2 regions of the Actinomyces sp. HMT 175 genome follow, and region 2 is predicted to be linked to the other one. Evidence: riboswitches for the same ligand, from Rfam matches in the RefSeq annotation. Region 2 holds a riboswitch; the other holds the start of a gene.
What was found. Region 2 has a riboswitch for ZMP and ZTP ahead of glyA (serine hydroxymethyltransferase). Riboswitches for the same ligand answer to the same signal wherever they lie in the genome.
Positions count from the first base shown of each region.

Region 1: another riboswitch for ZMP and ZTP. It lies ahead of purH (bifunctional phosphoribosylaminoimidazolecarboxamide formyltransferase/IMP cyclohydrolase); the one in region 2 lies ahead of glyA (serine hydroxymethyltransferase).

Region 1 is NZ_CP068012.1:2,124,654-2,139,850, forward strand. It holds gene JJJ14_RS08960 (ABC transporter substrate-binding protein) at 1-232, opposite strand, end outside; gene JJJ14_RS08965 (malate dehydrogenase) at 619-1,605, opposite strand; gene JJJ14_RS08970 (ABC transporter ATP-binding protein/permease) at 1,860-3,671, shown strand; gene JJJ14_RS08975 (amino acid ABC transporter ATP-binding/permease protein) at 3,668-5,521, shown strand; gene JJJ14_RS08980 (dicarboxylate/amino acid:cation symporter) at 5,643-6,995, opposite strand; gene JJJ14_RS08985 (DUF3017 domain-containing protein) at 7,177-7,476, opposite strand; gene purH (bifunctional phosphoribosylaminoimidazolecarboxamide formyltransferase/IMP cyclohydrolase) at 7,596-9,398, opposite strand; ZMP/ZTP riboswitch at 9,424-9,513, opposite strand; gene JJJ14_RS09000 (hypothetical protein) at 9,661-12,156, shown strand; gene JJJ14_RS09005 (cell division protein PerM) at 12,166-13,434, opposite strand; gene sucD (succinate--CoA ligase subunit alpha) at 13,431-14,372, opposite strand; gene sucC (ADP-forming succinate--CoA ligase subunit beta) at 14,376-15,197, opposite strand, start outside.
Region 2 is NZ_CP068012.1:838,723-853,919, reverse strand. It holds gene JJJ14_RS03665 (glycoside hydrolase family 32 protein) at 1-1,376, opposite strand, end outside; gene JJJ14_RS03660 (bifunctional methylenetetrahydrofolate dehydrogenase/methenyltetrahydrofolate cyclohydrolase) at 1,419-2,315, opposite strand; gene glyA (serine hydroxymethyltransferase) at 2,312-3,622, opposite strand; ZMP/ZTP riboswitch at 3,687-3,772, opposite strand; gene JJJ14_RS03650 (GTP-binding protein) at 3,877-5,082, opposite strand; gene rpmB (50S ribosomal protein L28) at 5,138-5,377, shown strand; gene rpmG (50S ribosomal protein L33) at 5,374-5,547, shown strand; gene rpsN (30S ribosomal protein S14) at 5,547-5,852, shown strand; gene JJJ14_RS03630 (type B 50S ribosomal protein L31) at 6,003-6,254, shown strand; gene ykgO (type B 50S ribosomal protein L36) at 6,335-6,457, shown strand; gene purU (formyltetrahydrofolate deformylase) at 6,549-7,421, shown strand; gene JJJ14_RS03615 (DUF6318 family protein) at 8,609-9,253, shown strand; gene JJJ14_RS03610 (zinc transporter) at 9,346-10,083, shown strand; gene JJJ14_RS03605 (mycothiol transferase) at 10,703-11,227, shown strand; gene JJJ14_RS03600 (N-acetylglucosamine-6-phosphate deacetylase) at 11,343-12,578, opposite strand; gene JJJ14_RS03595 (DNA glycosylase AlkZ-like family protein) at 12,688-13,944, opposite strand; gene nucS (endonuclease NucS) at 13,955-14,650, opposite strand; gene JJJ14_RS03585 (DUF2550 family protein) at 15,063-15,197, opposite strand, start outside.

The sequences.
Region 1 (15,197 bases), 1.3 Mb from region 2:
TGGGGAACTGCTGGTTGAAGACCTTGACCAGGGCATCCAGACCGAGCTTCTCCGAGCCGGCCGACCACCAGGTGACGACGTCGACCTGGCTGGCGTCCCCCTCACCGGCGGCTCCACCGGACTTCGAGCCGGAGCTGCCGGAGGTGGCACAGGCGGCCAGGGTGGCGGCGACTGCAGTGGTTCCCAACCCCGCCAGCACGGCGCGGCGGGAGAGATAGTGGGTGGGACGCATGGGACTGCTCCTTAGAAACGACGGTGTCTCATGACCACGGCACCGTTGCCGCGGGCGGCGAGGCCAGATGTTGTCTAGTCATCTGAACTCGCAAGGAGAGTAGACCTAAACTGAGCGAAACTCAAACATACGTTGCGCGAACAATCATTGTACCGGTCGTGAATGACCGGTCCATACCAGCAGCAGCAATGATTCGTCCGCTGCCCAATCTGCTCCGATGTGTGAAAAAGGGTCCTCGCCGCTCGGGTGAGCGACGAGGACCCGGATGGAAGAGCGGCAGGGCCTTACGGTCCCCCACGCCCCAAGGTGGTCCGTACCAGGAGAGGGTCGGCCCCGGGTCGGCTCTCAGGCCGAGCCCAGGCGCCGAGCCGGAGGGCCCGAAGGGCTCAGATGAGCCCCATGGAGGCCACGGTGTTCTTCTCCTCGACGAGCTCGGCCGCCGAGGCATCGATCTTGGCGCGGGAGAAGTCGTCGATCTCGAGACCCTGGACGATCTTCCACTCCCCATTCTCCGAGGTGCAGGGGAAGGAGGAGATGATGCCCTCGGGCACGCCGTAGGAGCCGTCGGACATGACCGAGGAGGAGGTCCAGGACCCGGAGGTGCCCAGCACCCAGTCGTGCACGTGGTCGATGGCCGCAGAGGCCGCCGAGGCCGCCGAGGAGGCGCCGCGAGCATCGATGATGGCGGCGCCGCGCTTGGCGACGGTCGGGATGAAGTCGTCCTCGACCCAGGCCCGGTCGGCCAGGATGTCGGTGATGGGCGAGCCCTTGACGGTGGCCTGGGTCAGGTCGGGGTACTGAGTGGAGGAGTGGTTGCCCCAGACGGTGACCTTGTCGATGTCGGTGACGTGGCAGCCGGCCTTGGTCGCCAGCTGGGCCAGGGCGCGGTTGTGGTCCAGACGGGTCATGGCCGTGAAGCGCGAGGAGGGGATGTCGGGGGCGTGCGAGGCCGCGATGAGGGCGTTGGTGTTGGCGGGGTTGCCCACGACGAGCACCTTGATGTCCTCGGCGGCACCGGCGTTGAGGGCCTCACCCTGGGGACCGAAGATGCCGCCGTTGGCGGAGAGCAGGTCGGCGCGCTCCATACCGGCCTTGCGGGGCATGGAGCCGACGAGGAAGGCGATGTTGGCGCCCTCGAAGGCGGCCTTGGCGTCGTCGAAGATGTCGACACTGCCCAGGGTCGGGAAGGCGGAGTCGAACAGCTCCATCGCGGTACCCTCAGCGGCCTTGACGGCCGGCGGGATCTCCAGCAGACGGAGGTTGACGCGCTGGTCCGGGCCGAGCAGGGCGCCGGAGGCGATGCGGAACAGCAGGGCGTAGCCGATGTTGCCGGCAGCACCGGTGATGGTGATGTTGACGGGAGCGTTAGCCATCGAGGACTCCTTCGAGACGTGTGTCGTCGCGGGCCGCAGGCGGCAGCCCGGCAGGACAACGCTATGACGTTCGTGCAGGTGAACACACCGATCCACCGTATTTCGTGACTCTCACCACTTCCCGTAGCCATGGAGGTGGGATTCCTCCTGGTAGCCCGTGATTCCAGCAAGATACTCACCGCCCCTGACAACCTCCCGTCCTAGTCGATACGCTGGAGGCCTCCCCCAACCCATTTCTCGTTTCCAGGACCGTGATGAGCTCACGCCGATCCCCCGCGCCCATCCTCGCGCCACTGCGCCGCGGCTCCCCGCCCCGCCCCACGGTCTCCTCACCGGCCGGGCGTCGGGCAGGCGCCCTCTCCTTCGGTCTGACGCTCATGGGCGCCCTGGGAGCCGGGTGGTGCCTCATCTGCACCGGACGCGCCCTGGGCGCCCTGCTGAGCTCCTCGCCTGCGGCGGGCCTGCTCGCCCAGGCCCTGGCCGCGGCCGCCGTGAGCGCCACCTGCCAGCTGGTGGCCCAGCGGGTCGCCCGTTTCAGTGCGCTCACCGAGGAGGCGCACCTGCGCCGCCTCACCCTGGCTCACCTGCTGGGGCTGGGCCCGGCACGCGCCGCCGACGTCCGCAGCGGTGCGACCGCCTCCCTGCTGACCGACGGCGCAGAGCGGGTGGCCCTCTACCGGCAGACCTTCCTGGCCCCCACATTGGCGGCCGCTGCGGCTCCCCTGCTGGTGCTCATCGAGTTGGCCGCCTTCGTCGACGTCGTTCCCGCCCTTGTCCTGGCGGCGGCCGTCATCGTGGTCCCGGTCTTCATCGCCTGGTGCCACTCGCGGCTGCGGGCCTCGTCGTCGGACTCCCGACGGGCGCGGATGCGCCTGGCCGCCGAGTACCTCGACGCGATCCAGGGACTGCGCACCCTCACCCTGGCCCGGGCCGCGGAGCGCACCAGTGCACGCTTGCGCCTGGAGGGGGAGTCGAACCGACGCGCCGTCATGGGGCTGCTGGCGGGCAACCAGCTCGTCATCCTGCTCACCGACGGCCTGTTCTCGCTCTTCCTCATCACCGTGGCCGCAGGTCTGGCCCTGGTGCGTCTGTCCTCCGGCGCCATCGACATCAGTGACGCCTTGGCGATCGTCCTGACCTCCTACGTGCTCCTCGAGCCGCTGGACCACGTGGGCGCCTTCTTCTACGTGGGCATGGCCGGAATGGCCAACCAGCGCGCCATCCGCAGGATCCTGTCGCGGCCCCTGCCCCGCTCGACCGCTCGTCCCGGGGCCGCGGTCTCCTCGCCGGCTGCCGCTCAGTCCTCCATCGTGCTCGACGACGTCGAGGCCGCCTGGGACGCCGATCCGGTGCTGGAGGGCGTCAACCTGAGCGTGCGCCGCGGCGAGAGCCTGGCGGTGGTCGGCCCCTCGGGGGCGGGCAAGTCGACGCTCATGGCGGTGCTTGCCGGCAACCTGCTACCCAGCGGTGGAACCGTGCGCGTCGAGGGCACCGAGCTGAGCGCCGCGACGCAGGACGAGGTGCGCTCGGCCTCCGCACTGGTGGCACAGACGACCTGGCTGTTCACCGGGACGATTGCCGACAACCTGCGCCTGGCCCAGCCCTACGCGACGCCGTCGCAGATGTGGCAGGCCCTGGAGGTGGCCCGCCTGGACAAGGAGGTGGCGCTCATGCCTGAAGGGCTGGAGACGCAGGTCGGCGAGGCCGGCCTGGGGCTGTCGGGCGGCCAGGCCCAGCGCCTGTCCCTGGCCCGTGCCTTCCTGGCCGACCGCCCCGTACTGCTCCTGGACGAACCCACCAGCCAGGTGGATCTCGCCAGCGAGGCGGCCATCGTGGAATCCCTTGAGCAGCTGTCCCAGGGCCGCACGGTCGTCACCATCTCCCATCGCGTCGGGGCGCTGACCGCAGCGGACCGGACGGTGAGGGTTGAGGACGGGGCGGTCCACGAGGTGGGTGGAGCCGGGACGCCCACATCCGCCGGCGCGGCGCCCGCTCAGGAAGCCACCGGGGCCGACGGGTCCTCCTCCAAGGCCTCCGACGGGGATCACCAGGAGGAGCGGGCATGATCCGATCGATCCAGTCGAGACGGTCCTCAGCGCCCCACTCGAGGGCCGCCGGCTCGGGGCGGGGCAGCGGGACCGGCCGGGCCGATTCCTCCACGCAGGCGCCTGTCTCCCGTGCGATGCTGGTGCGCTGGCTGCTTCAGGTCACCCGCCCGGTCCTCTCACCGCTGCTGGGCTCCACCCTGTGCCGTATCACTGACATGCTGTGCGGCGTGGCCCTGTTCTCCTTGGGCGCCTACGCCGTGGCCCGGGCAGGTCTGGCGATGACGACGGACGCACCGGTGCCCGCCATCTGGCCGGTGCTGGCCGTCATGGCGGGACTGTCCCTGCTCAAGGCGGCCCTGCGCTACGCCGAGCAGTTCCTCGGGCACCTGGTGGCCTTCAAGGCCCTCGAGCTGCTGCGCGGCCAGATCTTCCGTTCGCTCATTCCCCGCTCCCCCAGGGTCAGTGCGACGTCGCGCTCGGGTGACCTGCTGTCGCGGGCCACCAAGGACGTGGACCGGATCGAGGTCTTCTTCGCCCACACCTTCGCTCCAGCGGTCTGCGCCGTCGTCGTACCGATGACGGTACTCACGCTCATCGGCCTGAAGGTGTCCTGGCTGGTGTTCCTGGCGGCGCTCCCCTTCGTGGTGCTCCAGCTGCTCATCGTGCCCCGCCTGGGGTTCGCCGCCTCAGTGGATGCCTCCCGCTCGGTCTCGGCGGCGCGAGCGGAACTCACCCAGCACGTGACCGACACCGTTCAGGGCATGAGCGAGGTCGTCGGGTACGGGCGCAGCCAGGAGCGTCTCGATGAGATGGCCAGGATCGACGCCGAGATCGCCGGTGCCGCGCGGCCAACCGGGCAGTGGGCCGCCGTGAGGCGAGGCCTCAACCAGCTGGCGGGTCTGAGCGCGCCGATCGCCGTCGTTGCCGCGGGTGCGACACTGCCGGCGACCGGCTCGGGCACGGGCATCCCCCTCCTGGCGGCCGCGGCCGCTGCGGTGCTGCGGCTGTCTGAGACCATCCGCGGGGTCGAGGAGCTCTCGAGCGCGCTCAATGCCTCCTTCGCCTCGGCTGAGAGAGTGTGGGAGGTCGTCAACGCCCCGGTGGAGGTGCGCGACGGCGTTGAGGAGCTGACCCCCGGTATCTCCCACGAGGTCCTGTGGCAGGACGTCACCTACTCCTACCCCAACACCGCCGCCCAGGCCGTCCGCGGCGTCAGCATCAGGGCCAGGGCCGGACGGTGGACCTGCATCGTGGGGGCCTCCGGATCGGGCAAGTCCACACTGGCCCAACTGGCGGTGCGCTTCGATGAGCCGGACTCGGGCCGCATCCTCATCGACGGCCAGGACGTGAGCGATCTGCGTGCCGTCAGCCTCTACCAGGAGATCGGCCTGGTGGATCAGCGGGTTCACCTCATGCGGGCCACCATTGCGGACAACGTGCGCCTGGCGGCGCCCTCGGCCACGGACGCCCAGGTGCGCCGGGCGTGCCGAGCGGCCTGCATCGATGAGGACATCGAGGCCCTCGAGGACGGTTACGACACCCTCGTGGGCGAGCGCGGCCAGTCCCTGTCCGGGGGCCAGCGCCAGCGCCTGGCACTGGCCCGCGCACTCCTGGCCCGTCCCGGGGTGCTCATCCTCGATGAGTTCACCTCCCACCTGGATCCTGACCTGGATGAGCGGGTGCGCATCGGGGTGCGCACCTATCTTCCGCAGGCGACGATCATTGAGATCACTCACCGCTTGCAGTGGTCCGAGCAGGCCGACCACGTCGTCGTCATGGATGCGGGGACGATCGTGCAGACGGGGCCGCCGGCCAAGCTCCTGGACGAGCCCGGACCACTGCGCACACTGATCGGCCGAGGTCGCTGAGAGCGCGGCAAGCCTACGCGGATTCACGCGGTTTCAGTCGGGTCTCAGGCCGAGATACTGATCGGGCGCCGGGAGTCGATTGACTCCCGGCGCCCGATCGGCTGACTGCGCTGCCCCGGTTCTACTCGCCCGAGCGGGTGGCCGCGGCCGAGGCCTCGAGCTCCTCGGGGCTGACGACCCCCTCGACGCTGACCGCGTGGAGGTAGGCCATGCCGTCGAAGGAGAGCTCGCGAACGTTCTCCGGGTCGCCCTCGTCGTTGACGGAGCCGCCGGCCATACGGTCCACGATGATGGCGATGGCGCCGTCACCGGTGACGTTCGTGGCCGTGCCGAAGGAGTCCAGGGCGATGTAGGTGGCGATCATGAGGGCCACCTGCTGGTCGTTGAAGCCGAGCATGGAGGACAGCAGACCGGTGGCCGCCATGATGGCGCCCCCGGGGACACCCGGCGCGGCCACCATCGTGATGCCGAGCATGAAGATGAAGCCGATCCACTGGGTGGTGCTCACGTGCAGGTCCTGGGTGAGGACGATCGCGAAGGCGAAGGAGAAGATCTTCGAGGTCGACCCCGCCAGGTGGATCGTGGCGCACAGGGGGATGGTGAAGGAGGCCACCGCGTCGGAGACGCCGTTCTTCTTCGTCTGACGCAGGGTGACCGGGATCGTGGCCGCCGACGAGGAGGTGCCCAGAGCCGTCAGGTAGGCCGGAAGCATGGTGAGCAGTGCCTTGAGCGGATTGCGACGGCCGATGAGTCCCGCGGTGAGGAACTGGATGCCCAGGATGACGACCTCGAGGATGAGGACCACGACGACGACGCGCAGAAGCGCCTTCATCACCGCCCCGGCCGCCCCGGTGTAGGTGAGGTTGAGGAAGATGCCGAAGATGTGCAGGGGCAGCAGCGGGATGATGAGCCGCTCGATGAGGCGGGTGATGATGGCTCGGAACTCGATGAATCCCTTGCGCAGCACGCCCCGGGGCACCATGGACAGGCCGATGCCCAGGACGAAGGACAGCAGCAGGGCGGTCATGACCTCGACGGCCGGCGGCATCTCCACCGTGAAGTAGCTGCTCAGAGCCCCCTCCGGCTTGGACACGTCGGCCAGAGAGGTTCCGGCGAGCAGGCGGGGGAAGGTGGCGTAGCACACCAGGAAGGTGAGGAAGCCTGCGAAGAGGGTCGAGGCGTAGGCCAGGGCCGTGGTGATCCCGAGCCACTTGCCGGCCCCGCGCCCCAGGTCGGCGATGGCGGGAGTCACCAAGCCGATGATGATGAGCGGGATGGAGAAGCTGAGGAACTGGCTGAACAGGTCGGAGAAGGTCGCGAAGACATTGCCGACGGGCTTGGGAATGAGCGGGTGGCCCCCGAAGCGGATCGAGCCCAGGAGCAGGGCCAGCAGGATCGCGCCAATGACCCAGGTCAGGATGCTGTGGCTGAGACGATGGGCCAGCGAGGGCGAGGCTGAGGGATTGCTTGACATGGAGGGACCTTCAGGGTGTGAAACGAGATGACAAGACGTCTTGACTGGGGCCAGCGTGCCATACCGCTTGGTCACGGCGCCGCACCGGACCGAAGAATGAGCACTCCCAAGGCACAGATCACACGGGGCGGCGCACAGCGTCGCCGTGAGAACTCACGCGGTCGGCAGAGGGGCTCCCCGCTCACAGGATGCGGGGCAGGTTGACGTAAGGCGACAGGAGCATCAGGACGGCGGCCAGGCCGATGCCGAGGACGACGTCGAACAGGCGGCTGCGCGCCGCCAGCCAGGTGCCGTCGGGGCGCTGGATCCGGACGATGGCCAGCATCAGGATCCCGGCGGCCGCCCACAGGACGGCGATGCGGCGGTGCCCGAGCAAGGCGATGGCTGGGACAGCCGCCAGGCCGAGGGCAACGAGGACAACACAGATGGTGCGGTAGGGCTCCTTGTGCTCGGCCTGCTGGGGATGCGGGTCATGAGTCACGGGCAGGAGCCTATCGGCGCGTGGGGTGCGGGTCCATGACCTTTCTCCGACTGGCACGCCCGCCTGGTGCCCGGCGCGAGGAGCCGGGCACCAGGCGGCGCAGGCGACCCAGTGGGAGATCAGTGGGAGAAGTGGCGGGTGCCGGTGAGGTACATGGTGACGCCGGCGGCCTGGGCGGCGTCGATGACCTCCTGGTCACGGATGGAGCCACCCGGCTGGACGACGGCGCGGACCCCGGCGTCGATGAGGACCTGGAGGCCGTCGGCGAAGGGGAAGAAGGCGTCGGAGGCGGCCACGGCCCCGCGGGCGCGCTGTGGTGCGGCCGCTCCTGCCAGGACATCGGCGGCGTCGGCCCCACCCACAGCCCCCTTCTCCTGCTGGGAGCCGTCGAGTGCGGCGTCGCCGGTGGAGCGGGCCCCCAGGGTGTTGGCCCGCTCGACGGCCAGCTTGCAGGAGTCGACGCGGTTGACCTGCCCCATGCCCACACCGACGGTGGCACCGTCATGAGCCAGGAGGACCGCGTTGGAGCGCACGGCACGCACCGAGCGCCAGGCGAAGACCAGATCGGCCAGGAGCGCGTCGTCGGCGGCCGGGCCCGCGGCCAGGGTCCAGGTCGAGGGGTCGTCGCCGGCGGCATCCAGGACGTCACGCTCCTGGATGACGGCACCTCCCGAGACCTGCTTGATCTCGTAGCCCTCGCGCTGGGGGGCCTCGACGAGGAGCAGGCGCAGGTTCTTCTTGGTGGACAGGATCTCCACGGCCTCGTCGTCGAAGGCGGGGGCGGCGACGACCTCAGTGAAGATCGGCTTGATCTGACGGGCCATCTCGGCGGTGACGACCGTGTTGGTGGCGATGACGCCGCCGTAGGCGGAGACCGGGTCGCAGGCGTGGGCCTTGCGGTGGGCCTCGGCGACGTCGCCGGCGGCCGAGACCGCGATGCCGCAGGGGTTGGCGTGCTTGACGACGGCGACCGTGACGGCCTGGCCGTGGTCGTAGGCGGCGCGCACGGCTGCGTCGGTGTCGGTGTAGTTGTTGTAGCTCATGGCCTTGCCGTGGAGCTGGCGGGCCCCGGCCACTCCCCCGCTCGCCCCGGCGATGCGGTAGACGGCGGCCCGCTGGTGGGGGTTCTCCCCGTAGCGCAGGCTCGCCAGGCGCTCGTAGCCGACGCCGACGTAGGCCGGCGGTGCGGCCGGCCCGCTGGCTTCGACCTCGGCCGAGTCCGTGGCGTGGGCGACGTCGCTGGCCTCGATCTGGGCGGCCATCCAGGTCGACACGGCCGCGTCGTAGGCGGCGGTGTGGGCGAAGGCCTCGGCGGCCAGGCGGCGGCGGCCGGCCAGGGTGAAGCCGCCTTCTCGCACGGCGGCCGCGACGTCCTCGTACCGGTCGGGGCTGGTCACCACGGCGACAGCGGGGTGGTTCTTGGCGGCGGCGCGCACCATGGTGGGGCCACCGATGTCGATCTGCTCCACGCAGGCGTCGAAGGGGGCTCCGGAGGCGACGGTGTCGGTGAAGGGGTAGAGGTTGACGACGACCAGGTCGATGGGGGTCACCCCCAGGGTGGCCAGCTGATCGAGGTGGTCGGGCTTGCGACGGTCGGCGAGGATGCCGGCGTGGACGGCCGGGTGGAGGGTCTTGACCCGTCCCTCGAGGCACTCGGGGAAGCCGGTGACCTCCTCCACCGGGGTGACGGCCAGGCCCGCGGCGGCGATGGTGGCGGCGGTGGAGCCGGTGGAGACGATCTCGACACCGGCGTCGGCCAGGGCGTGGGCGAGCGGGAGGAGGCCGGTCTTGTCATAGACGGAGATGAGGGCGCGGCGCACGGGGACGCGGTCGGGGCTGACGAGGCCCTCGGTGGGGACATGAGCGGTGGGGACCGCCTGGTTCGTGGGCTGCGAGGACTGGGACGACGGGGACGTGGACATGGCGCTCCTGGTGTGGCGTGAGGAAGCAGGACGCCCAGGCGGGCGACGTCCCCTTCATGGACGGCCTCGGCCACTCCCCGGTGGTGCCCCACCCTCGCCAGTCGCAGCCGACCTCATCCTATCGGGTGGCGGCCACGACGGCATCGGATAAGGCCACCGAGCCTGCCTGACCTGACGTTTTCCATGTCGCTCCCGGCGAATCGCCCGACCGAACGGCCTGTTTCCTTGCGGGCGGCTTGAGGGACCGCATACAGTCCACAGCATGACTGCGCCCATCAACATCGCAGCAACACCGGTATATCGGAGGACTCCCCCGGAGCAGTGGCAGGAGGCCGCCTCCGCCTACCGGCGCTGGTGGAGCCGCCATCCGGGATTGTCCAGTGCCCTGAACCTGGTGGCGCGCGGAGCCTACGTCCTGATGATCCCGCTGCTCATCGCCGCCCTGGTGATGGTCCCGAGGCTGGCCTACGCCGCCGTGCCGGCGGCCTTCATGGCCGTGTGCCTCATGGTGGTGGCCCTCCTGGCGCGCACACGCACCATCAGCTGGCGCTCTGTCCTGCTCATGTACGGTGTCGGCGCCGCCTGGTCGCTCGTCGTGGCCGCCATCATGAGCTCGGTGCGTACCCGCGCAGGCCTGTCCGTCATGGGCAACGGGATGAGTATCGCCCTGACCATTGCCCTGGAGGTTCTCAGCCCGCTGGTGCCCCTGGTGCTCGTGGTCTTCCTGGCGCCGGGGCGGATGCGTCGCCTGGCGGCCTCCGACTGGGCCCTGCTGGGTTTCGCGGCCGGAGCGGGCCTGACGGCCCTCAACGACGGCATTCGGGCCCTTGAGGAGAGCAGCCTGCTCTCCTCGGTCCTGGGCAACGGGCGCCTGCCCTTCTCCTTCAACCCGTGGACCTCGGGGTCGATGACCCAGGAGAACAGCAATGTCCTGGCCGTCAGCAACCAGGTGAGCACCGCGAACATCACGATGGCGGTGGCGCTGGCGATCACGCTGTGGCGCCTCAAGGACTCCCCGGCCTTCGAAGGGGCCAAGAACCTCGTGTGGCTGCGGATCGTGGCCTGGATCCTGCCGGCCGTGGTCATCCTGCAGTCGGTCAGCGATCACGCCACCTACATCGCCAGGATCGCCCAGCAGCTCGGCCAGAGCGACTCCGGCGGCGGTTTCCCGGCGCTGCTCATGTTCCTGTGGAGGGTCAACGGCGGAGGCCTGAGCGCCATCCCCCTGTCCGTCATCCTCATGGCCGCCTGCCTGCTCCTGGACGCCCACCGCCGCGCCTACGCGGGCGTGCACGGCTGGACGGTGGCCGGGGCGCCGGCTCCCCGCTACCCCAATCTCACCGAGGCGCCGCCCTTCGTGCGCGCCCTCATCGTCTCGGTGGTGGCCCTGGCGAACTTCACCTGGGGCGACCTGGCCGTCACCTGGGGCGCCTACGGGGACCTGCGCCAGGGTCGTCTGTACGCCATGCGGGCGGGACGGGCCACGGCCGAGCAGGTGCGCGGCGTGCGGGCCGACGCCATGGAGGCCACGACGCCGGGCGCCGAGCCCAATGCCCGCCAGGGCTTCCGCCTGGGGATCCTGGTGGTCAGCGTCGTGCTGTTCCTCCTGTGCTGCATGTACGAGGTACGCACCGTCTGGCAGCTCGCCCCCGAGCTCAAGGAGACCGAGGACGACCTGTTCCTCTCCGCCCTGCCGCGCCTGTTCTCCCAGTGGTGGAGCGGGTTGAGTGGCACCCAGGGGCTCCTTTACGCAATCGGTGCGCTGGCGGCGGTGGCCATGAGCCTGTCCCTCGTCCTGACGCTGGGGGCCCCGGGGCGCCGCATCAGCACGGCACCGTCGTCGAGCAGCCTCATCAGTCACCTGCTCACTCTCACGCCGGGGCAGGCGTGCCTGGCACTGCTGGACGTCGCCATGACCTACATGCCGCGCTCGGCCCTGAGCGCCAGTCCCGCCGGGGGCGGAACCGACCTGGCCGCCGAACTCTCCGTCAACCGGCGGATCCGGAACGCCGAGAGCTTCTCCGAGAGTCAGGCGCTGTTCACGGCGCGTACCAAGCGGCAGGTGGCGGTCGAGTCTGATATTGCGCGCCTTCGCGAGCTCGCCGAGTCCCTGGGAGTGACCGGTGTCGATGCCCTGGAGCCCAGCCGGATCGATGAGACCGTCGCCGATCTGGCCGCCTCCGGGGCCGACTCCCAAGTGGTCGGGCAGATGCGCGACCTGGCCGCCTCAGTGTCGGAGCAGCAGGCCGAGATCCTGGACCTGACCCGCCGCCTCAACACCGGCAACGGCGAGCAGTTCGCCATCCTGGAGGGCTATCGGATCACCGACGACTTCCGGGATGAGGCCATCGACCAGCGGCCGGTGGACAGCCCCGTCCACGCCCTGGCGCTGTCCCCTGCCGGGAACCATCTGGTCGTCGTCGAGTACCAGGGGGCGGCCCCCACCATTGATGACGACGACGAGACCGACATTCCTCCCCGCAGGCTGCCGGGGCGGGCGGCGCACAAGTCGGCCGACAACGTCCTGGAGCACCTGGCCCGCGACGAGCGCGTCGCGCGGTTCTTCCGGGAGAATCCTGAGCTGTGGCGAGACATCAAGGAGGGACGCGCCCTCTTGGAGGCGAACGTCCTCTACACCCCCATCCCCGGGATGACCTACCGGGCCGGGACCGCGCTCCTGGCGGTGACGCCCGAGCTCGTCGAGGGCGTGGACGCGGCCGTCAGCGCCCTGAGCGGCGCGGGCACCGCGGCGCGCTGACCTGCGGGCTCAGGCCTCGTCGTCGTCGTCCGCATCGTCCTCCTCGTCAACGGCATCGTCGCGCGCGTCCTGGCGCCGGTAGGCCGCCGGCAGGACCGACTCGGGCAGGGTGTTGCGAGCCCAGGTACGCGTGTAGGGGTGGGCCAGGACGGCCATGGCCGCCAGTCCGACACCGACCTCGACGAAGACGAGGATGACGGTGTAGAGGACCAGCGGACCGACGCTGCTCATCCGGTTCGGCCCCACGGACCCGGAGGCGGCCAGGCACAGCAGGCCCACGCCAACGGCCACGAGGAGGGCGGCCAGACCGGCGGCGCTGAGGGCGTAGCGCACCCGCAGGGCGTTGAGCACCGCTCGACGGCGCCAGGCGGCCACCATGGCGCCGGCCGTCACCACCAGGGGCAGCCACAGGCCCACGCTGCTCAGCGGCGTCGACGGCACCAGCCCCAGCAGCGGCAGGCGCGGGACGGGCCCGGCCACCACCCGGTCGGGGGCGAAGACGGTGCCCGTGCCCACGGAGAAGCCGGCTCCGATGAGCCAGGAGCAGGCCCAGATGAGCAGGGTCGGCACCCAGCCGGCCTGAAGCAGGATCAGACCGGCCATCGCGACGAAGCCGTCCCCGGCCAGGGAGTCGTGCAGGACCGAGACCCGGCCGGCACCGCTGAAGACGGCCGCAACCACCACCAGCAGGCTCAGCAGGCTCAGGGCTCGCGTGGCACCGTAGGCCAGTGACAGGGACGGCCCCAGCCAATGGGGTCGGCGGTCCCACCAGCGGGTCAGGGGCGACCAGTGGTGGCCGGCGCGCATGAGCTGGATGGCGACGATGACTCCGGTGAGCAGGGCGATACCGATGACGGCGGGCCAGGTGTCCAGCCCGGCGGGGCCGGTGAGGCAGGCCAGGGCCGCCACGACGGTCGCGGCGACGACGATGGCCGCCCCGGCCGCCGGCCGGGAGGGGTGGGCGCGCCGCACGCAGAACCAGGTCCAGCCCGCCTGCACCAGGGTGAGTCCCAGCAGCGGCAGGCTGAGCACGCCGTCGTCCTCGGAGGTCAGCGCGGTCGAGCCCCCGAAGCCGAGGCTCCACAGGGCGGTCCCGGTGTGCAGGGCGTCGCCTGCGCTGAGGATGGCCGCGGCGTTGAGGCTGGCGGCCGCCTTGGACACGGCGATCGTCGCCAGCACCACCACCAGCCAGACCAGGCCGACTGACTCGACCCCCACGCGCAGGGACCACAGGGCCCAGGACGCCAGGCTGGTGGCTCGCTGCCGCGCCAGGCTCAAGCGCTCACCTCTCCGGCCAGCTGACGGTAGAGCTCACGGGCGATCTCAGCGGTCTGGCTGGGGGTGCGCCCCACCCGGACGCCGGCGGCCTCCAGGGCGATCTTCTTGGCCTCGGCGGTGCCCGAGGAGCCGGAGACGATGGCGCCGGCGTGCCCCATGGTGCGGCCCTCGGGTGCGGTGAAGCCGGCGACGTAGGCGACGACCGGCTTGGTCATGTGCTCGCGGATGTAGGCGGCGGCCCGCTCCTCGGCGTCGCCCCCAATCTCACCGATCATGACGACCAGGCGGGTGTCGGGGTCGGCCTCGAAGGCGGCCAGGGCGTCGATGTGGGTGGTGCCGACCACCGGGTCCCCACCGATGCCGATGCAGGTGGTGAAGCCCAGGTCGGACAGCTCGTGCATGAGCTGGTAGGTGAGGGTCCCGGACTTGGAGACCAGTCCCAGGGGGCCGGGGCCGGTGATGTCGGGCGGGGTGATGCCCACGTTGGAGCGGGCCGGGGAGATGATGCCGGGGCAGTTGGGGCCGATGATCTGCACGCCGTGGTCGGCCGCGTAGGCACGCATCCAGGTGGCGTCGGCCACCGGGATGCCCTCGGTGATGACGACGAGGAGGCGCACTCCGGCGTCGACGGCCTCGACGACGGCGCCCTTGGCGAAGGCGGGCGGGACGAAGACGACGCTCACCTCGGCGCCGGTGGCCTCCTTGGCCTCGGCGACGGTGCCGTAGACGGGGACCTCAACGGTTCCGGCCTGGACCTCGCCGGCGCCGGGGCCGATGGGGGCGACGTCGAAGGCGACGGTGGTGCCGGCCTTGCGGGGGTTGACGCCGGCGACGACCTTCGTGCCGGCCGAGAGCATGCGGGTGGTGTGCTTGCGGCCCTCGGAACCGGTCATGCCCTGGACGATGACGCGGTCGGTCTCAGTCAGGAAGATGCTCATGTCTCAGGCCTCCTTGCCAGCGGGCCGGCCGCTGATCTTCTCGGCGATGGCGGTGACGACGTCGGCGGCCCCGTCCATGGTGTCGACGACGGTGACGCCCTCGATGGCGGCGTCGGCCAGGATGGCGCGACCGGTGTCGGCGTTATTGCCGTCCAGGCGCACGACGACGGGCTTGGGAAGCCCGCCCAGGGACTCGACGGCGGTCACGATGCCCTGGGCGACGGTGTCGCAGGAGGTGATGCCGCCGAAGACGTTGACGAGGATGGCGCGCACCTGGGGGTCGGAGGCGACGACCTCCAGGCCGGTGGCCATGACCTCGGCCGATGAGCCGCCTCCCAGGTCGAGGAAGTTGGCGGGCTTCATGCCGCCGTGGCGCTCGCCGGCGCCGGCGACGACGTCGAGGGTGGACATGACCAGGCCGGCGCCGTTGCCCAGGACCCCGACCTCGCCCTCGAGGCGCACGTAGTTGAGGCCGGCCTCGCGGGCGCGGGCCTCCAGGGGGTCGGTGGCGGCGTTGTCGACGAGCTCGGCGTGGGCGGGGTGGCGGAAGCGGGAGTTGTCGTCGAGGGTGACCTTGCCGTCCAGGGCGATGATGCGGCCGTCGGTGGCCTTGACCAGGGGGTTGACCTCCACGAGGGTGGCGTCCTCGGCGGTGAAGACCTCCCAGAGGCGTTCGATGACGGCGGCGACCTCGTCGGCCAGGGGGCCGGCCTCGAAGCCCGCGACCTCGACGATCCGGTGGGCGACCTCAGGAGTGATGCCCTCGAGCGGGTCGATGCCGATGCGGGCCAGGGCCTCGGGGCGCTCGACAGCGAGGGTCTCGAT
Region 2 (15,197 bases):
CAGGCCTCGGAGGCCTGGGAGATATCCAGCGTCAGGTCGATCTCGACCGTGCGGCCCGAGCCTAGAGCCGTCACCGTGTCGGTGGCCTTGAGGCCGGCGAGGTCGGTGGCCCGCCCGCGCAGGGCGTCGAGCTCGGGGACGGGTTTCTGCACGAGGGTGCGCTTACCGCCAACGGTGGTCAGGGACAGCTCGCGCGGGATGCTCATCTCACCGCGCCAGTCCCCAGTGGGCAGCGAGTAGGGGTAGTTCCAGTTGCCCAGCCAGGCCATCCACACGCGGCGGCCCTCGACGTGCTCGAAGCTCTGGGCGGCGTAGAAGTCCTGGCCGACGTCGGTGAAGCGGGTGTCGCGGTCCTCGGGGAAGAAGACGGAGCCGTCGAAGTCGCCGATGAAGTACTGGGCGGTGGAGCCGCCCGTCTCCTCGTTGGCTCCCACCGAGAGGGTCATGACCCAGCGGGTGCGCCCGTCGCTGGAGTCGGTCAGGGGGAAGAGGTCGGGGCACTCCCACACGGCGGCGTGCGAGCCGATGCCCTGGCCGAAGTCGCTGGCGTGACTCCAGGCCTTGAGGTCGGTGGAGCGGAAGAGGGAGACGTGGTCCCCGGCGGAGACAATCATGATCCAGGCCTTGGAGTCCTCGTGCCAGAAGACCTTGGGGTCGCGGAAGTCCTTGCGCCCGTCGTTGGGGATGACGGGGTTGCCGGAGAAGCGCCGCCAGCTCCTCCCCCGGTCGGTGGAGTAGGCCAGGGACTGGGCCTCACCGCCCTCGGTGGAGGTGTAGACGGCCACCATGCCGCCGCCCTTGACCAGGCCGGAGGTGTCGGCGCCGTCGACGACGCAGCTGCCGGACATGGCCAGGCCCTGCGCGTCGTGCTTCAGGGCCGTCCCCTGGCGCTTCCAGTGCACCATGTCAGGGCTGATCGCGTGGGCCCAGGTGCCGTCCTGCTGGTGGAAGAGGTGGTACTCGCCCTCGTAGAGGACCAGGCCGTTGGGGTCGGCGAGATTCCCCGTGGCGGGGCTGTAGTGGTAGGCGGGGCGGTAGGCGGCCGAGGCCGCCGAGTCGGTGGCCGTGGGCGTCGGCGAGCTCCGGCGCCCCGTGGTGCAGCGCACCAGGATGGCTCCGCCCACGATGAGAGCGCCGGCACCAACCGCGCCGAGGATCAGGGTCCGACGCCGCAGGCCGGTCCCGTGCGGCTGCGGGGCCTGGGAGCCGGTCGCCTCCGGCGAGGGCGACACAGGCGCCGTGTCCGCGGGGGTCGGCGGACACACCTCCGGCTGAGTCGGCGCAGGTTCCGAGGAGCTCGGGGAGCCTGCCGACTCAGCCGGATGGGTGGGGTGGTCAGGATGGGAGGGATGGGCGCCGTGGGACTCGTCCGTCATGGCCTCAAGGTTATCGGCCGGTCGGGCGAGCGGCGACGTCCCTCAGAGCGAGCGCTCCGCGGTCTCGACCACGTTGGCCAGCAGCAGGGCGCGGGTCATGGGGCCCACGCCGCCGGGGTTGGGCGAGAGCCAGGAGGCCACCTCGTCGACGCCGTCGGCGACGTCACCGGCGATGCGACCCTTGCCAGTGGCCGGATCGACGACGCGCGAGACGCCCACGTCCAGGACGACGGCGCCGGGGGCGACCATCTCCGGGGTGATGATGCCGGGGCTGCCGGCCGCGGAGATGACGACGTCGGCCCGGCGCACGTGCTCGGCCAGGTCCGTGGTTCCGGTGTGGCAGATGTCCACGGTGGCGTTGACGTCCTTGCGGCCCAGGAGCAGGCCGATGGAGCGGCCCACCGTGACCCCGCGGCCGACGACGCACACGTTGCGGCCGGCCAGGTCGATGCCGTGACGCTCCATGAGCTCGATGCAGCCGCGCGGCGTGCAGGGCAGGGGCGAGTCGATGGGCCCCGAGGCCCGCAGCACCAGGCGCCCCAGGTTGGTGGGGTGCAGGCCGTCGGCGTCCTTGGCCGGGTCCACGCGCTCCAGGATCGCGTTGGTGTCCACGCCCGCCGGCAGCGGGAGCTGGACGATGTAGCCGGTGCAGGCGTCATCCGCATTGAGGCGGTCGACGGCGGCGGCCACCTCGGCCTGGGTGGCGGTGGCCGGCAGGTCCTCGCGGATGGAGAGGATGCCGACCTCGGCGCAGTCGGCGTGCTTGCCGGCGACGTACTTGACGCTGCCGGGGTCCTCCCCCACCAGGATCGTGCCCAGGCCGGGGGTGACGCCGCGCTCGCGCAGTACCGCGACGCGTTCCTTGAGCTCGGCCTTGAGGGCGGCGGCCGTGGCCTTGCCATCCAGGACCCGGGCCGCACCGTTCCAGGGAGCCCTCACTGGGCCAGCCCCGGGTAGAGGGGGAAGGCGTCGGTCAGGGCGCGCACGCGACCGCGCAGGGTCGCCAGGGTCTCGTCGTCGGCGGTGCCGGCGGCGCCGTGGACGAGGGTGGCGGCGATGACGTCGGCGACCTCGGTGAACTCGGCGTCACCGAAGCCGCGGGTGGCCAGGGCGGGGGTGCCGATGCGCAGGCCGGAGGTGACGCGCGGGGGACGCGGGTCGAAGGGGACCGCGTTGCGGTTGACCGTGATGCCGGCGGTGTGCAGGAGGTCCTCGGCCTGCTGACCGTCCAGAGAGGAGTCGCGCAGGTCCACCAGCACCAGGTGCACATCGGTGCCTCCGGTGACCAGGCTGACGCCGGCGGCACGCACGTCGTCGGCTCCCAGGCGCTCGGCGATGATGGCGGCGCCGCGCACGGTGCGCTCCTGGCGCTCGCGGAACTCCTCGGTGCCGGCGATCTTCATGGCCACGGCCTTGGCGGCGATGACGTGCATGAGGGGGCCGCCCTGCTGGCCGGGGAAGACGGCGGAGTTGAGCTTCTTGCCCCACTGCTCGGCGCGGCTGGACAGGAGCATGCCGGAGCGGGGGCCGCCCAGGGTCTTGTGGACGGTGGTGGACACGACGTCGGCGTGCGGGACGGGGTTGGGGTGCAGGCCGGCGGCAACGAGCCCAGCGAAGTGGGCCATGTCGACCCACAGGGCGGCGCCGACCTCGTCGGCGATGGAGCGGAAGGCGGCGAAGTCGAGGTGACGGGGGTAGGCCGACCAGCCGGCGATGATGACCGCGGGGCGCTCGCGCAGGGCGGCCTCGCGCACCTGGTCCATCTCGATGCGCATGGTGGTCTCGTCCACGCCGTAGGCGGTGGCGTTGTAGTTCTTGCCGGAGAAGTTGATCTTCATGCCGTGGGTGAGGTGGCCGCCGTGGGCCAGGGACAGGCCCAGGAGGGTGTCGCCGGGGGTGGCCAGGGCGTGGAGGACGGCGGCGTTGGCCTGGGCACCGGAGTGGGGCTGGACGTTGGCCCACTCGGCGTCGAAGACGGCCTTGGCACGCTCGATGGCCAGGGACTCGGCGACGTCGACGACCTCGCAGCCGCCGTAGTAGCGGCGCCCCGGGTAGCCCTCCGCGTATTTGTTGGTCAGGACCGAGCCCTGGCACTCCAGGACCGCACGGGGAACGAAGTTCTCCGAGGCGATCATCTCCAGGGTCTCGCGCTGGCGGGTGAGCTCGCCGGTGAGGACCTCGGCGATGTCGGGGTCGAGCTCGGCCAGGGGCTGGTTCAGGGACGGGGTGACGGCTTGCGCGGTCATGTCTCTCCTCAGGTGTCAGGCGCAGGCCGCGGTGACGCGGCGGCCGTGCGCGCACTGGTGGGCGATCCGTGGCCCAGGCGGGCGACCCCGGAGTCGTGTTCGTGCCGCTCCCCGGTGGTGATCCACCCGGCGCCAGTCGCGACAGGAACACCCTACCGTGCCGGAGCGGAGCCGTGCCCGTCCCGGGCCGCACCGCGTTGTCCTGCGCCGCGCTGTGGCGCCTCGGGGAGGGGCTCGCACCACGGGGCGAGCGCTCAGCCCTCCGGGTCCTCCTGCCCGAACCAGTCGCCCAGACCGTCGTCGGCGCCGATCCAGGCCAGGGCCTGGGCCATCTCTTCAGGGCGCAGGAGGATCCTGGAGAAGGCGCGGCGCACCTGCTCGCGCATCTCCTCGTCACCCACGCCGGTGACCACGAGGTGACAGCGGGGCTCGGCGGACGCGTCGTCGCCGGCGCCGGCGGGGGCGGCCGGGACCTCCGCCCAGGTGCCGGCGTCGCCGACGCTCACGGCACCCCCGGCGACCTCCCAGGTGCAGACCCGGCCGGGGCGGCTGGGCAGCCAGAAGCAGCCGCGAGCGCACAGCCCCTGGCCGGCGAGCTCGACGACCAGGGAGCGCAGGCGCTCGGGGTGGAAGGGCAGGGAGGCGCTGAGGTCGAGGGTCCACACGCCGTGCTCGTCGGGGCCACCCCAGGCGCTGGTGGTGGCGGGGTGGATGCGGCTCAGGGAGGCGGCGGCGTCGTGGGTGAGGGAGGTGAGGGCCTCCAGGAGGGGTGCGTCGAGCCCCGGGAGCAGGAGGGTGTCGTGGGGGCGCAGGTGCTCGATGAGGTCGGCCCCGGCCGGGTTCTCGTCGCGCCCCAGGGCCAGGACGAGGTCGGCGTAGCCGAGGTTGGTCAGGTGGACGGCGCCCGTGCAGCGACAGTCGCCGGGGAAGGCGCTCAGCTGGCGGTGCTCGAGGAGCTCGTCCAGGGCGGTGGTGGCGTCCAGGACGTGGGCGGCTCCGGCCAGTCTCACCCCGGTGCCGGCGAGCTCCTCGGCCAGGCCGGGCAGGAGGTGGGCGAGCTCGATGGCCGCCGGCAGGAGGATGACGGTGGTGCCGCCCGGCTCCTGGGCGGCGCGGTCCTGAGCGACGGCGACCAGGACCTCCCGCAGGGAGCAGGTGGGGCAGGTGTAGGGCATGGGGACGTCGAGGCGCACCGGCTCGTCGTCGAAGCCGTCGGCCGAGCTGTGGCTGACGAGCCGGACCAGGTCGTCATCGGTGTCGCTGCTGCCGGCATCGTCGTCGGCGCCGAAGTGGAGTCCGGCGCGGATGACGACGGCGTCCTGGCCGGCCAGGGCGAGGTCGACCAGGTCCAGCAGGGCGGGGTCGACGGCGCCGATGACGGCCAGGGTGTGCCGGCCGTCGGCCGGGGAGCCGGGGATGTCAGCGCGGTTGCCGGCAAAGTCATCCGAGGGATCGGTCACGAGGTCCTCCAGCAGAGTTGACGAAACTGAGAATCATTCTTATATCATGCTCGTCATGACCACCTACTGCCAAGTCACGGGGGCCCGGCCTGTCTTCGGCCGGTCCGTCTCCCACTCCCACAAGCGCACGCCCCGGCGCTGGGACCCCAACCTGCAGCGCAAGCGCTACTGGGTGCCCTCCCTGGGGCGCACCGTGCGCCTGACGGTGTCCGCCAAGGGCATCCGCACGATCGACAAGCTGGGCATCGACGTCGTCGTGGCTCAGATGCTCGCCCGAGGGGAGAAGCTGTCATGAGCGGCGCCAAGGGCAAGGACCTGCGGCCGATCATCAAGATGGTCTCGACCGCGGGGACAGGTCACACCTACGTGACCCGCAAGAACCGCCGCAACACCCCCGACCGGCTGGTGCTGCGCAAATTCGATCCGGTGGTGCGCCGGCACGTGGAGTACAAGGAGTCGCGCTGATGGCCAAGAAGTCCAAGATCGCCGCCGAGCTGCGGCGCCAGCAGGTGGTGGAGCGTTACGCCGAGCGCCGCGCCGAGCTCAAGCGGACCTCGGTCAACCCCCACCTGAGCCAGGCCGAGCGCGATGAGGCGATGGCGGCGCTGCACGCGCTGCCCCGCGACGCCTCCCCCACTCGTCTGCGTCGGCGTGACGTGGTGGACGGTCGCCCGCGCGGCCACCTGCGCGTCACCGGGACCTCCCGAGTGCGCTTCCGCGAGATGGCGCTGCGCGGCGAGCTTCCGGGCATCGTCAAGTCCTCCTGGTAGGCGGGTGCGGGCGGGGTGGGTCTGCGGGCCCGCACCCGCCGGGGCCCACGATGCGGCGTAGCACGCTCGCAACCGCGCCCCTCTCAGCACCGCTGCCGGTACTCGTTCACCACGTCAGTTCTCATATTCACCCCCTTCCAAGGAGCTCGTATGCGTCCTGGGATCCACCCCAGCTACCAGCCCATTGTCTTTCGCGACAAGTCCGCAGGCTTCGCCTTCCTGACCCGTTCGACCCTGACGTCGTCGGAGACCATCGAGTGGGAGGACGGCAACACCTACCCGGTCTACGACGTCGAGGTCTCCAGCGCCTCGCACCCGTTCTGGACCGGCCAGGGCCGCATCCTGGACACGGCCGGCCGGGTGGAGAAGTTCGAGCGCCGCTACGGCAAGCGCAAGCGGTAGGCGTACAGGCGAAGCACCCAAGCCTCTCCCCGTCGATCTCTCACCGCCCTCACTGGACACGAAGAAGGAAAGGAACCGACATGAAGGTTCGAGCCTCGATCCGGTCCCTGGCCAAGCAGCCGGGGTCCAAGGTGGTCCGACGCCGCGGCCACACCTACGTCATCAACAAGAAGAACCCCCGCCTCAAGGCCCGTCAGGGCTGAGCCGCGACGATAATCCAAGGAACACGGACCCTCCGGGACCGGCACCTGAGCCGTTTCTACGGCAGGGGCCGGTCCCGGTTAGGCTGAGGCCATGGCTCATTCCACGGCGCACACCGACTCCGCCGCCCACCTGGTCCTGTCCCTGTCCTGCCCCGACCGCCCAGGGATCGTCCACGCGGTCACCGGCACGCTGGCGCGCCGCGGCGGGAACATCACCGAGTCCAAGCAGTTCGGGGACTCCTCCACCGGACTGTTCTTCATGCGGGTCCAGGTGCTCACCACCGTGCCGCGCGTGGAGCTGGAGAAGGACCTGGCCGAGCTGGCCGGCGAGTACGAGATGGAGTGGAGCCTCGATGAGGTGGGGCGCGCGATGCGCACCCTCATCATGGTCTCCAAGGAGGGGCACTGCCTGACCGATCTGCTCTTCCGGGCCCGCAGCCAGGGACTGCCGGTCGACGTCGTCGGCGTGGTGGGCAACCACGAGACGCTACGGGATGTCGCCGAGTTCTACGGGGTGCCCTTCCACCACATCCCGGTCACCAAGGAGACCAAGGAGGCCGCCGAGGCCGAGCTGCTGGGGCTGGTGGACTCCCTCGACGTCGAGCTGGTGGTGCTGGCCCGCTACATGCAGATCCTCTCCCCCGCCCTGTGCGAGCGGCTGCACGGGGGCGTCATCAACATTCACCACTCGTTCCTGCCGTCCTTTAAGGGGGCGCGCCCTTACGCCCAGGCGCACGAACGCGGGGTCAAGCTCATCGGGGCGACGGCGCATTACGTGACAGCGGACCTCGATGAGGGGCCGATCATCGAGCAGGACGTGACGCGGGCCGGGCACGAGGACTCGGTGTCCGTGCTGCAGGCCAAGGGACAGGACGTCGAGCGTCGGGTGCTGGCGCAGGCGGTGCGCTGGCACACCGAGCACCGGGTGCTGCTCAACGGGCACCGCACCGTCGTCTTCGCCTGAGCAGAGGCGGGGTGGGGTGGCCCGTCACCGTCCGGATAGAGGCCGGACGGTGACGTGGGCGACTCGGATGGCACAAAGTGCTGGAGCACTGACGATGTACTTCCCCGTGAGGTTGTGAACGCGGCTGGTGGAATCTGTGCTGTCTCCTCACTTCTGAGACACTCACTCGGGCGGGAACCCGGGGCAGGCTGGTGGTCCAGGAGGCGAGGGGGCCGAAGGGATGGGGCGTGACGAGAGTGGTGTCCACAGCGCTGACATTAACCCCCGAATCGGGGCTGCACACCCGAGAGAAACCGCAGGATTTCAACGATCCCTGCTGGGCGCACTGACGCCGAGCCCGTTAATGTCAGCACTGTGGACACCAGGCCGCGCAGGAGCGAGAGTCCGTGGGTCTTGCGGCAGTGCCCGGCGTCTCCGTCACAGGTCCGCCCGACCGACTTCTGACCGACGTCTGTGCTGGGGCCTGGAGGCTATGACCCGACGCCGGCTCCGCCTTGAGTCTCGCCTCGAGTTGGCCTGCTCCACGAGGGTCGGGATCTACTGGCCAAGGGTTGTGCGTACTGCACGAAGGCCCCACCTACCCAAAGTGCACCCGACCCTCGTCCAGTAGCACCCCACCCCTCGTGCAGTGCGTCCAGACGACGACGGCAGCCACCACACTGACCGGGTCAGCCTCTCTCCGGCAGACTGAAGCAGCAGCTCTCCCATCCGGCAGACGCACCCCACCGGTGTCTTGAGATGTCATGACATCCGAAACTCTCAGAAGCCATGAGACAACACAGCGGCTGGTGGAATCGTGCAAGGTCAGGTGGCCGAGTGTGAGCACGGTTCACGCAGCCACCATGACTCTCTCTGGTACCGGTCACAGTCGACGGTTGTGGACTGATGACGCGAGAGGCGCCGCCCTCCTCGGGGAGTCCCGTTTCGGGTTTTCCACAGAGTGTCCTCGGGGCCTGGTTTGGGGACGTTGGGGCAGGTAATGTCAATGCACCGTCTGAACGGGCAGTGTCGCCCAGCCGGGCGGGGTATGGAGTTGTTTCGGTGGCGAGGAGGCTTCCGTGATGAGTACGTCCCTACGATCCCCCGAGCCCACAGATACCCGGCGTCCTGCATCCGGCTCTAGCCAGGTCACCATCTTGAAGCGCCGCCCTGCCGCGCACAGCCGCCGGAGAGGCGTGGCCGGGTTGGTGGCGGTGTGCGTGCTGGCGCTGGGGGTGGCGGCCTGCTCGGTGAAAGACGCCAAGGCTGAGGCCAGCGCGAGCGCCAGTGCCAGCGCGTCGGCGGCTATTGCTCGGGCTGAGAAGGGCATCGCTGACGCCAACGCCTCAGCGACCGCCTCCCGGGAAGCGGCTCTGACTCCTGAGCTGCGTGCCAAGCGCGACGCCGCCCTGGCCGAACCCGAACCGGCCAAGCCCCCGCAGCTGAACGAGGAGAGCGCCGAGGGTGCGGCAGCCAGCGTCGGCTACTTCCTCAACCTCTACCGCTACGCCTTCATGACCGGCGACACCACCGAGTTCGCCGCCATGAGTGACGACCGCTGCAAGTTCTGCCAATCAACGATCAACAATGCCACCACGCTCCACAACAGTGGCGGTTGGGCCGACAGATGGGAACAAACCATAACCGATCTAACCTACTACGAAAAACTCGACGGCTACAATTACAACAGAATCAAAGTAATCGCCGATCACGGCGAACAGATAAGTCACCCTAAAGGAGGGACAGAAACTAAGATAACCGAAGCGATGCAAGGTCAGACACTCAACTTCGCAGTTCATTACATGAATGGCCGCTGGCTAGTTGGTGGAGTGGAAGTAGAGAAAACACAATGAAACACACGCTCACGACGGCATCCATCTTCGCAATAGCGTTTTCCACATTCCTCACTTCCCCCTCATTAGCCGAGGAAACCGGAGAGGGTGAATTGAGTTGGGACACACAGGCGACAGACGATTACACCACTATTGCCGGACATGCCTCGAGATCAGTAACCTCCAACCCCGAATCCGAGGATACAGGTTCAGGCTCCTCTGGTGACGGCGTAACAACTCAGTACGAAGACAGCTCGACATGGGACGAGCAGCCCCACCAGGAATGCTCCACGGAGAAGGATGAGTACGGGCTGGACAAGTACAAGTGCAACCTGTCCACCCTCCACCGCCCCACCCAACCCGACCAACCCACCACCGGTGGTGCCCGGACGGTCACCATCACCACCCGCCAGGCCGCGACATTGATTGCTCAGGGTTCTGGGATTACGCGTCAGCCCCCGGGCCCCAAGGTCATCATCTCCATGGCCTTCATCGTCTACACCAACCCCACCGTGCGCTACCAGACCACCACGATTCTGGGCACTCCCATCGAGGTCGAGTTCACCCCCACCTCCTACACCTGGGGCTGGGGAGACGGCACCACCACAACCACCACCGACCCAGGCGCCCCCTACCCCCACCAGACGGTGACGCACTACTACCAGCACACCGCCACCGGCGTCACCACCACCCTGACCACGACCTGGACCACCAGGTTCCGCCCCGCCGGCGAGAGCCAGTGGCGACCCATCGAGGGCACCATCACCACCACCGAGACCTCCACCCCCTACGACCTGGTCCGCATCGTCACCTACCTCACCGACGACGCAGAAGAAGCCCAAGGCCACTAACCCCCACACCCCAGCGCACACGCTCGCACCTTCAGCCCACCAGCCCACTCAGCGAACGCGGTGTCACAAACGGCGACTTTTAAGGACCATCCAGACTCATGACCGTCCCTCCGTGGCACATATGCGCAGGTCAAAGCCGCACAGGACCGGGCACGTCAGCCAATGGACAGCCTAAAAGTCGCCAAACGTGACACCAAGGCCTCGCAACGCCCCACTGAGGCCGGCCGCTGAACCGTCCGACGCACGCGGTCGTAGGGTAGGTGGCCTGTTCGTACCCTTTACCCCTCGAACGCGAGGCATAAGGTACGAACGCGACGGCCAGGGACGCCCGTCACAGACCCCAGACACCGCCCGGAGGCCAGTCAGACGCCGCGGGCCACCGGTAATGCACACGGCGCCCCACGCCAGACCCCACACGACCTCAGCGAGTTCTTGGAGTCCATCAGCGGGCACGAACAGCCGGCTCGTCCACCGAACCTCACAACCCGCCACCTCAACTCGCGAGATGCGAGCAAACATCACGACGCTTAAACACCATCCCCAAGGGTGGAGCCCCTCACGGCTCATCAGTTCCTCATCGACCCCACCACCGCCCAGGCCCACCACGTAGCCTGACATCATGACGACTCTTGAGATGCTCATTGACGTCCTGTCCCGGTCCCGCGAGCGATTCGACCGCGCTTTTGATGGCGTCACACTCGAGCAGGCCAACACCCGGCCCGCCCCGGACCTGGCACCCCGCATCGACTCCCTGACCTGGCTGGCCTGGCACACGGCCCGCGAGCTCGACATTCAGGTCGCGCCCTTGGCGGGCGTTGAACCCGTCTGGATCACCGGCGGCCACCGCGAGCGCTTCGACCTGCCCCTGCCCGACGATACCGAGGACTGGCGCCACACGCCCGAGCAGGCCGCTCAGGTCGTCGTCGGCGACCTGGGTCTCCTCTTCTCCTACCTTGACGACGCCTACGCCCTGGCCACCACCTACCTGCGCTCCCTCACGCCGGAGTCGCTCGATGACATCGTTGACGAGTCCTGGGACCCGCCCGTCACTCGGGCCGTGCGCCTGGCCTCAGTCATTGACGACGCCGCCCAACACTCCGGCCAGGCCGTCTATACCCGCCGCCTCCTGGGCCTGCCCGGCTAGGCGCGCACCCCCCCGTACCACACGTTCGCCCCGACCTGGCGGTTCAGGTCGGGGCGAACGGCTCCCACATGACAAGAGTCTGTTGGGGCCCGCGTGGGCCGGTGGTGCGGGAGGATCAGGCGGCGGGCTCCACCGCCTCGCCGCGGCGCAGCACGGTGACGGGACGCAGCTCCGCGTCGGTGACGACGACGTCGGCCCACAGGCCCGCCCGCAGCGCCCCCACGGAGGAGTCGCCGAGGATCTGGGCGCCCTGGACGCTGGCGGCGTAGACGGCGTCGACCAGGTCGACTCCCCCCTGCCAGGTGGTGCGCACGACGTCGATGAGGTGGGCGGTCCCCCCTGCGATCGCGCCGCCCTCGGTGAGGCGGGCGACGCCGTCGGCCACGGTGACCGGCTGGGAGCCGAGCACGTAGTCGCCGTCGGCCATGCCGGCCGCCGCCATGGCATCGGTGACCAGGACGACGTTGTCGCGCCCCAGGGTCTCGAACATGTCCAGGACGATGGCGGGGCTGAGGTGCACGCCGTCGCCGATCATCTCCAAGACGCACTCGCCGCGCTGGGCGGCCGCCAGGAACTCGGGCACGGGCCCGGGCGTGCGGTGGTGCATGGGGCGCATGCCGTTGAACAGGTGGGTGGCTGTCGAGCGCGGGGTGCGGACCGGTTTGCCGGCCTCGAGGCGCTCGGCGATGCGGGTGGCGGCGTCGGCCAGGGCGGCGCGCACGGGGGCGACCTCGGAGTCGGTGTGCCCGAAGGAGGGCAGCGCCCCGCCCTCGATGAGGGCCGCGTTGACGCCGTCGTCGCCGGTGATGCCGGGCTTCTCCGGGGCGATGGTCATGGTGACGACGTGCCCGCCGCCGAGCTCGATAAGCTCGCGGGTCAGGGCGGCGTCGGGATCGATGATGTAGGTGGGGTCCTGGGCGCCGCAGCGCTCCACCGAGACGAAGGGCCCCTCGAAGTGGATGCCGGCGAGCTCACCGTCCTCGCACAGCCCCGCCAGCACCCGGGTGCGCGCGCGCAGGACCTCGGGGGCGGCCGTCACGCAGGAGGCCACCAGAGACGTGGTGCCGAAGCGGCGGTGCTCGAGCACGGAGACCATGGCCTGCTCGGCGGTCTCGGCGTTGGGGAAGGACTCACCGCCCCCACCGTGGCAGTGGACGTCCACCAGGCCCGGCAAAAGGTAGCCCCCCTCGGGTGCGGCCTGAGCCTGCTCGACGGCGTCTGCGAAGCCGGCCCGTGCGGCCTGGTCAGCGGGCCCGACCCACGCGATGTGGGATCCCGACAGGACAACCACCCCATCGTCGATGATGTGGTCGGGGGTGACGACACGTCCCCGCAGTGCGCGGACCTGCATGGCTTCGTTGCTCATGAGTCGGATTCTGTCACCACTTCAGACATCAGACAACCTCCTTCGGGGCGTCTCCTCCCCCACATTGCCCGGGCAGGTTTCGGCTCCGCTCCGCTCACCCGGCCAGGCGCTGCTCCATGCGGGAGACGGCCCGGTTGACGTCGCGCTCCACGCGCGCCGACGGCGCCGCCCCGCCCTTCCACAGCAGGCCCTCCCCGACCGGCCGCACGGCGACGAGGCGGCCCCGGTCCACCAGGATCGGGCGGAACATGCCGTTGCTCGCCGGGCAGATGAGGCGTTCGCCGTCCTCATCAGTAAGGCAGGAGCGGTCCTTGTAGCCCACGTGCAGCTCGTCGAAGGAGCCCAGGAAGTGCGTGGCCTGCGCGGCGTTGCGGTGGGCGGACAGCAGGTCGGGCAGGTCGGCGCGCATGTAGAGCAGGCCGGTCTTCGGGGCCGACTCGCCGGGACCGAGCGGGCGCAGGCCTCCGCGGGTCCCACCCTCGGCGACCGCGCGCACGAGCGGGACACGGGGCCCGGCCGGCTCACCGGCAGCATTAACCGCGGCTGGGGCCTGCTCCTCCCCCAGCTCGACGGCGTCCTCCAGGGCGCGGGCGGCCTGAGTCTTGGGCAGTGTGGTCCAGCGGGCCAGGTCCTCGGCGCTGACCGGGCCGTGGCTGGTGGCGTAGCGGTAGGCGATGTGCGCGCAGGCGGCGCGGTGGCCAGTCCCGCCGTGGGCGACGCCTGCTCCGGCGGGCCCGGAGTCGGCGTCGGGCAGGGAACGTGCGTCCATGACGAGGTGCTCGTTGCCGGACCGCGGACCCTGGACGAGGATCCCCTCGCGCTGGAGGCGCACCAGGAGGTGGCGGCGCCGGTAGGCCGAGACGTCCTCACCGCGGAAAGCCTCCATGAGGCCGGCCTCCTGCCAGGCCGCCAGCAGCACCGAGCGCCTCAGCGGGCCCTGGTCCTCAATGAGGCCCAGCGCCACCTCGGCGGCGCGCTCGCACAGGGCGGAATCGACGCCGTAAGCCTTCTCGCTGTTCCGCACCCAGGCGTCGGTGCGGTGCATGAGAGCGGCCCGCAGCCAGTGGTGGTCGGCGGCGGTGGTGATGTGGACGGTGCCGCGCATGGGCCAGGAGCGAACCAGGTCGCCTCGCGCGAAGGCCGCCTCGACGTCGGCCGGGGTAGCGGCCGGGGCGCGCACGAGCAGGGCGTGGGGGACGGCGGAAACCTGCTGGCCCTGGATGGCGAGCTGGCGGGACACTGCCGCGACGACGTCGGGCGCAGCAGTGGCCGGGACGAGGTCCTGGGAGATGATGCGGGCCAGGCTCACCTCGGTCGGCAGCGTTGCGGAGGACGTGCGGGCGGCGGGCATGGCAGTCTCCTCAGAACAGGCGGGAGCTCGGGTCGTCCATGCCGCGCATGGCGTCGTAGTCGAGGGTGACGCAGCGGATGCCGCGGTCCTCGGCCAGGACGCGGGCCTGGGGCTTGATCGTCTGGGCGGCGAAGACGCCCTGGACGGGGGTCAGCAGCGGGTCGCGGTCGAGGAGCTCGAGGTAGCGGGTGAGCTGCTCAACGCCGTCGATCCCGCCGACGCGCTTGATCTCCACGGCCACGGAGCGGCCCTCGGCGTCCTTGGCCATGATGTCGACCGGGCCGATGGCGGTGGGGAACTCGCGGCGCACCAGGCGGTAGCCGGCACCCAGGACCTCGATCTGCTCGGCCAGGAGCTCCTGGAGGTGGGCCTCGACGCCGTCCTTGGTGAGCCCTGGGTCCACACCCAGCTCGTGGCTGACGTCGGAGATGGTCTCGAAAAGGCGGATGACGAGGCGGTCATCGGTCTTGGTGGCGCTGACCTCCCAAACCTCGCGCACGCCGTCGGCGGCGGCCTCCTCGTCCGGCTCGGTGACGGCCAGGCGGGCCGGGGCACTCATCCAGTTCAGGGGCTTGTAGGAGCCGCCGTCGGAGTGGATGAGGACCGAGCCGTCGGCCTTGAGCATGAGCACGCGAGTGGCCCGGGGCAGGTGGGCGTCCAGGCGGCCGGAGTAGTCGACGGAGCAGGAGGCAATAACGAGGCGCACCCGTCCACCCTAGCGGGGCGGGCCCGGCCTCGGCGCGACGCCGGGGCCGGCGGGCCTGAGCATCGTGTCACCCGAGGCGTTCCCCTCCACTGTCCATGCACGGCATCCACACCGGATCGGACGTCGTGTCTCAGGCGTGCCCCGGGGCCTGGGGACGCAGCGTCAGGCGATGGCGGCGCCCCACCCCGTCGTCGAGAACGTACGTCGTGATCGAGGACTGCGATGTCCTCCAGATGACTGGGAAGGGACCCCAGTGGCCTGGAGGAAAACGCAGTCCTCGGACGAAAGGTACGTCGCCGATCCGGCCAGGAGGCCCCGCCCCGCCCCGGCGGATCCGGCCGCCGGGTTCACCGGCCGGCCGCAGCCGCCAGGCTCAGTAGCCAGCCGCATCGCCGAGCCCCGGCGTCGGGTCTCAGAAGAGCCGGGGCTGCTCAGGGGCGGCGGACTCCACCCAGGCGACTAGCGCCGAGTGGGACTCCTCCATCATGGCCAGGTCGAAGCCCTCCGGGCTGCGGGTGGCGTCCACACAGTGCACCTCGACGACGCG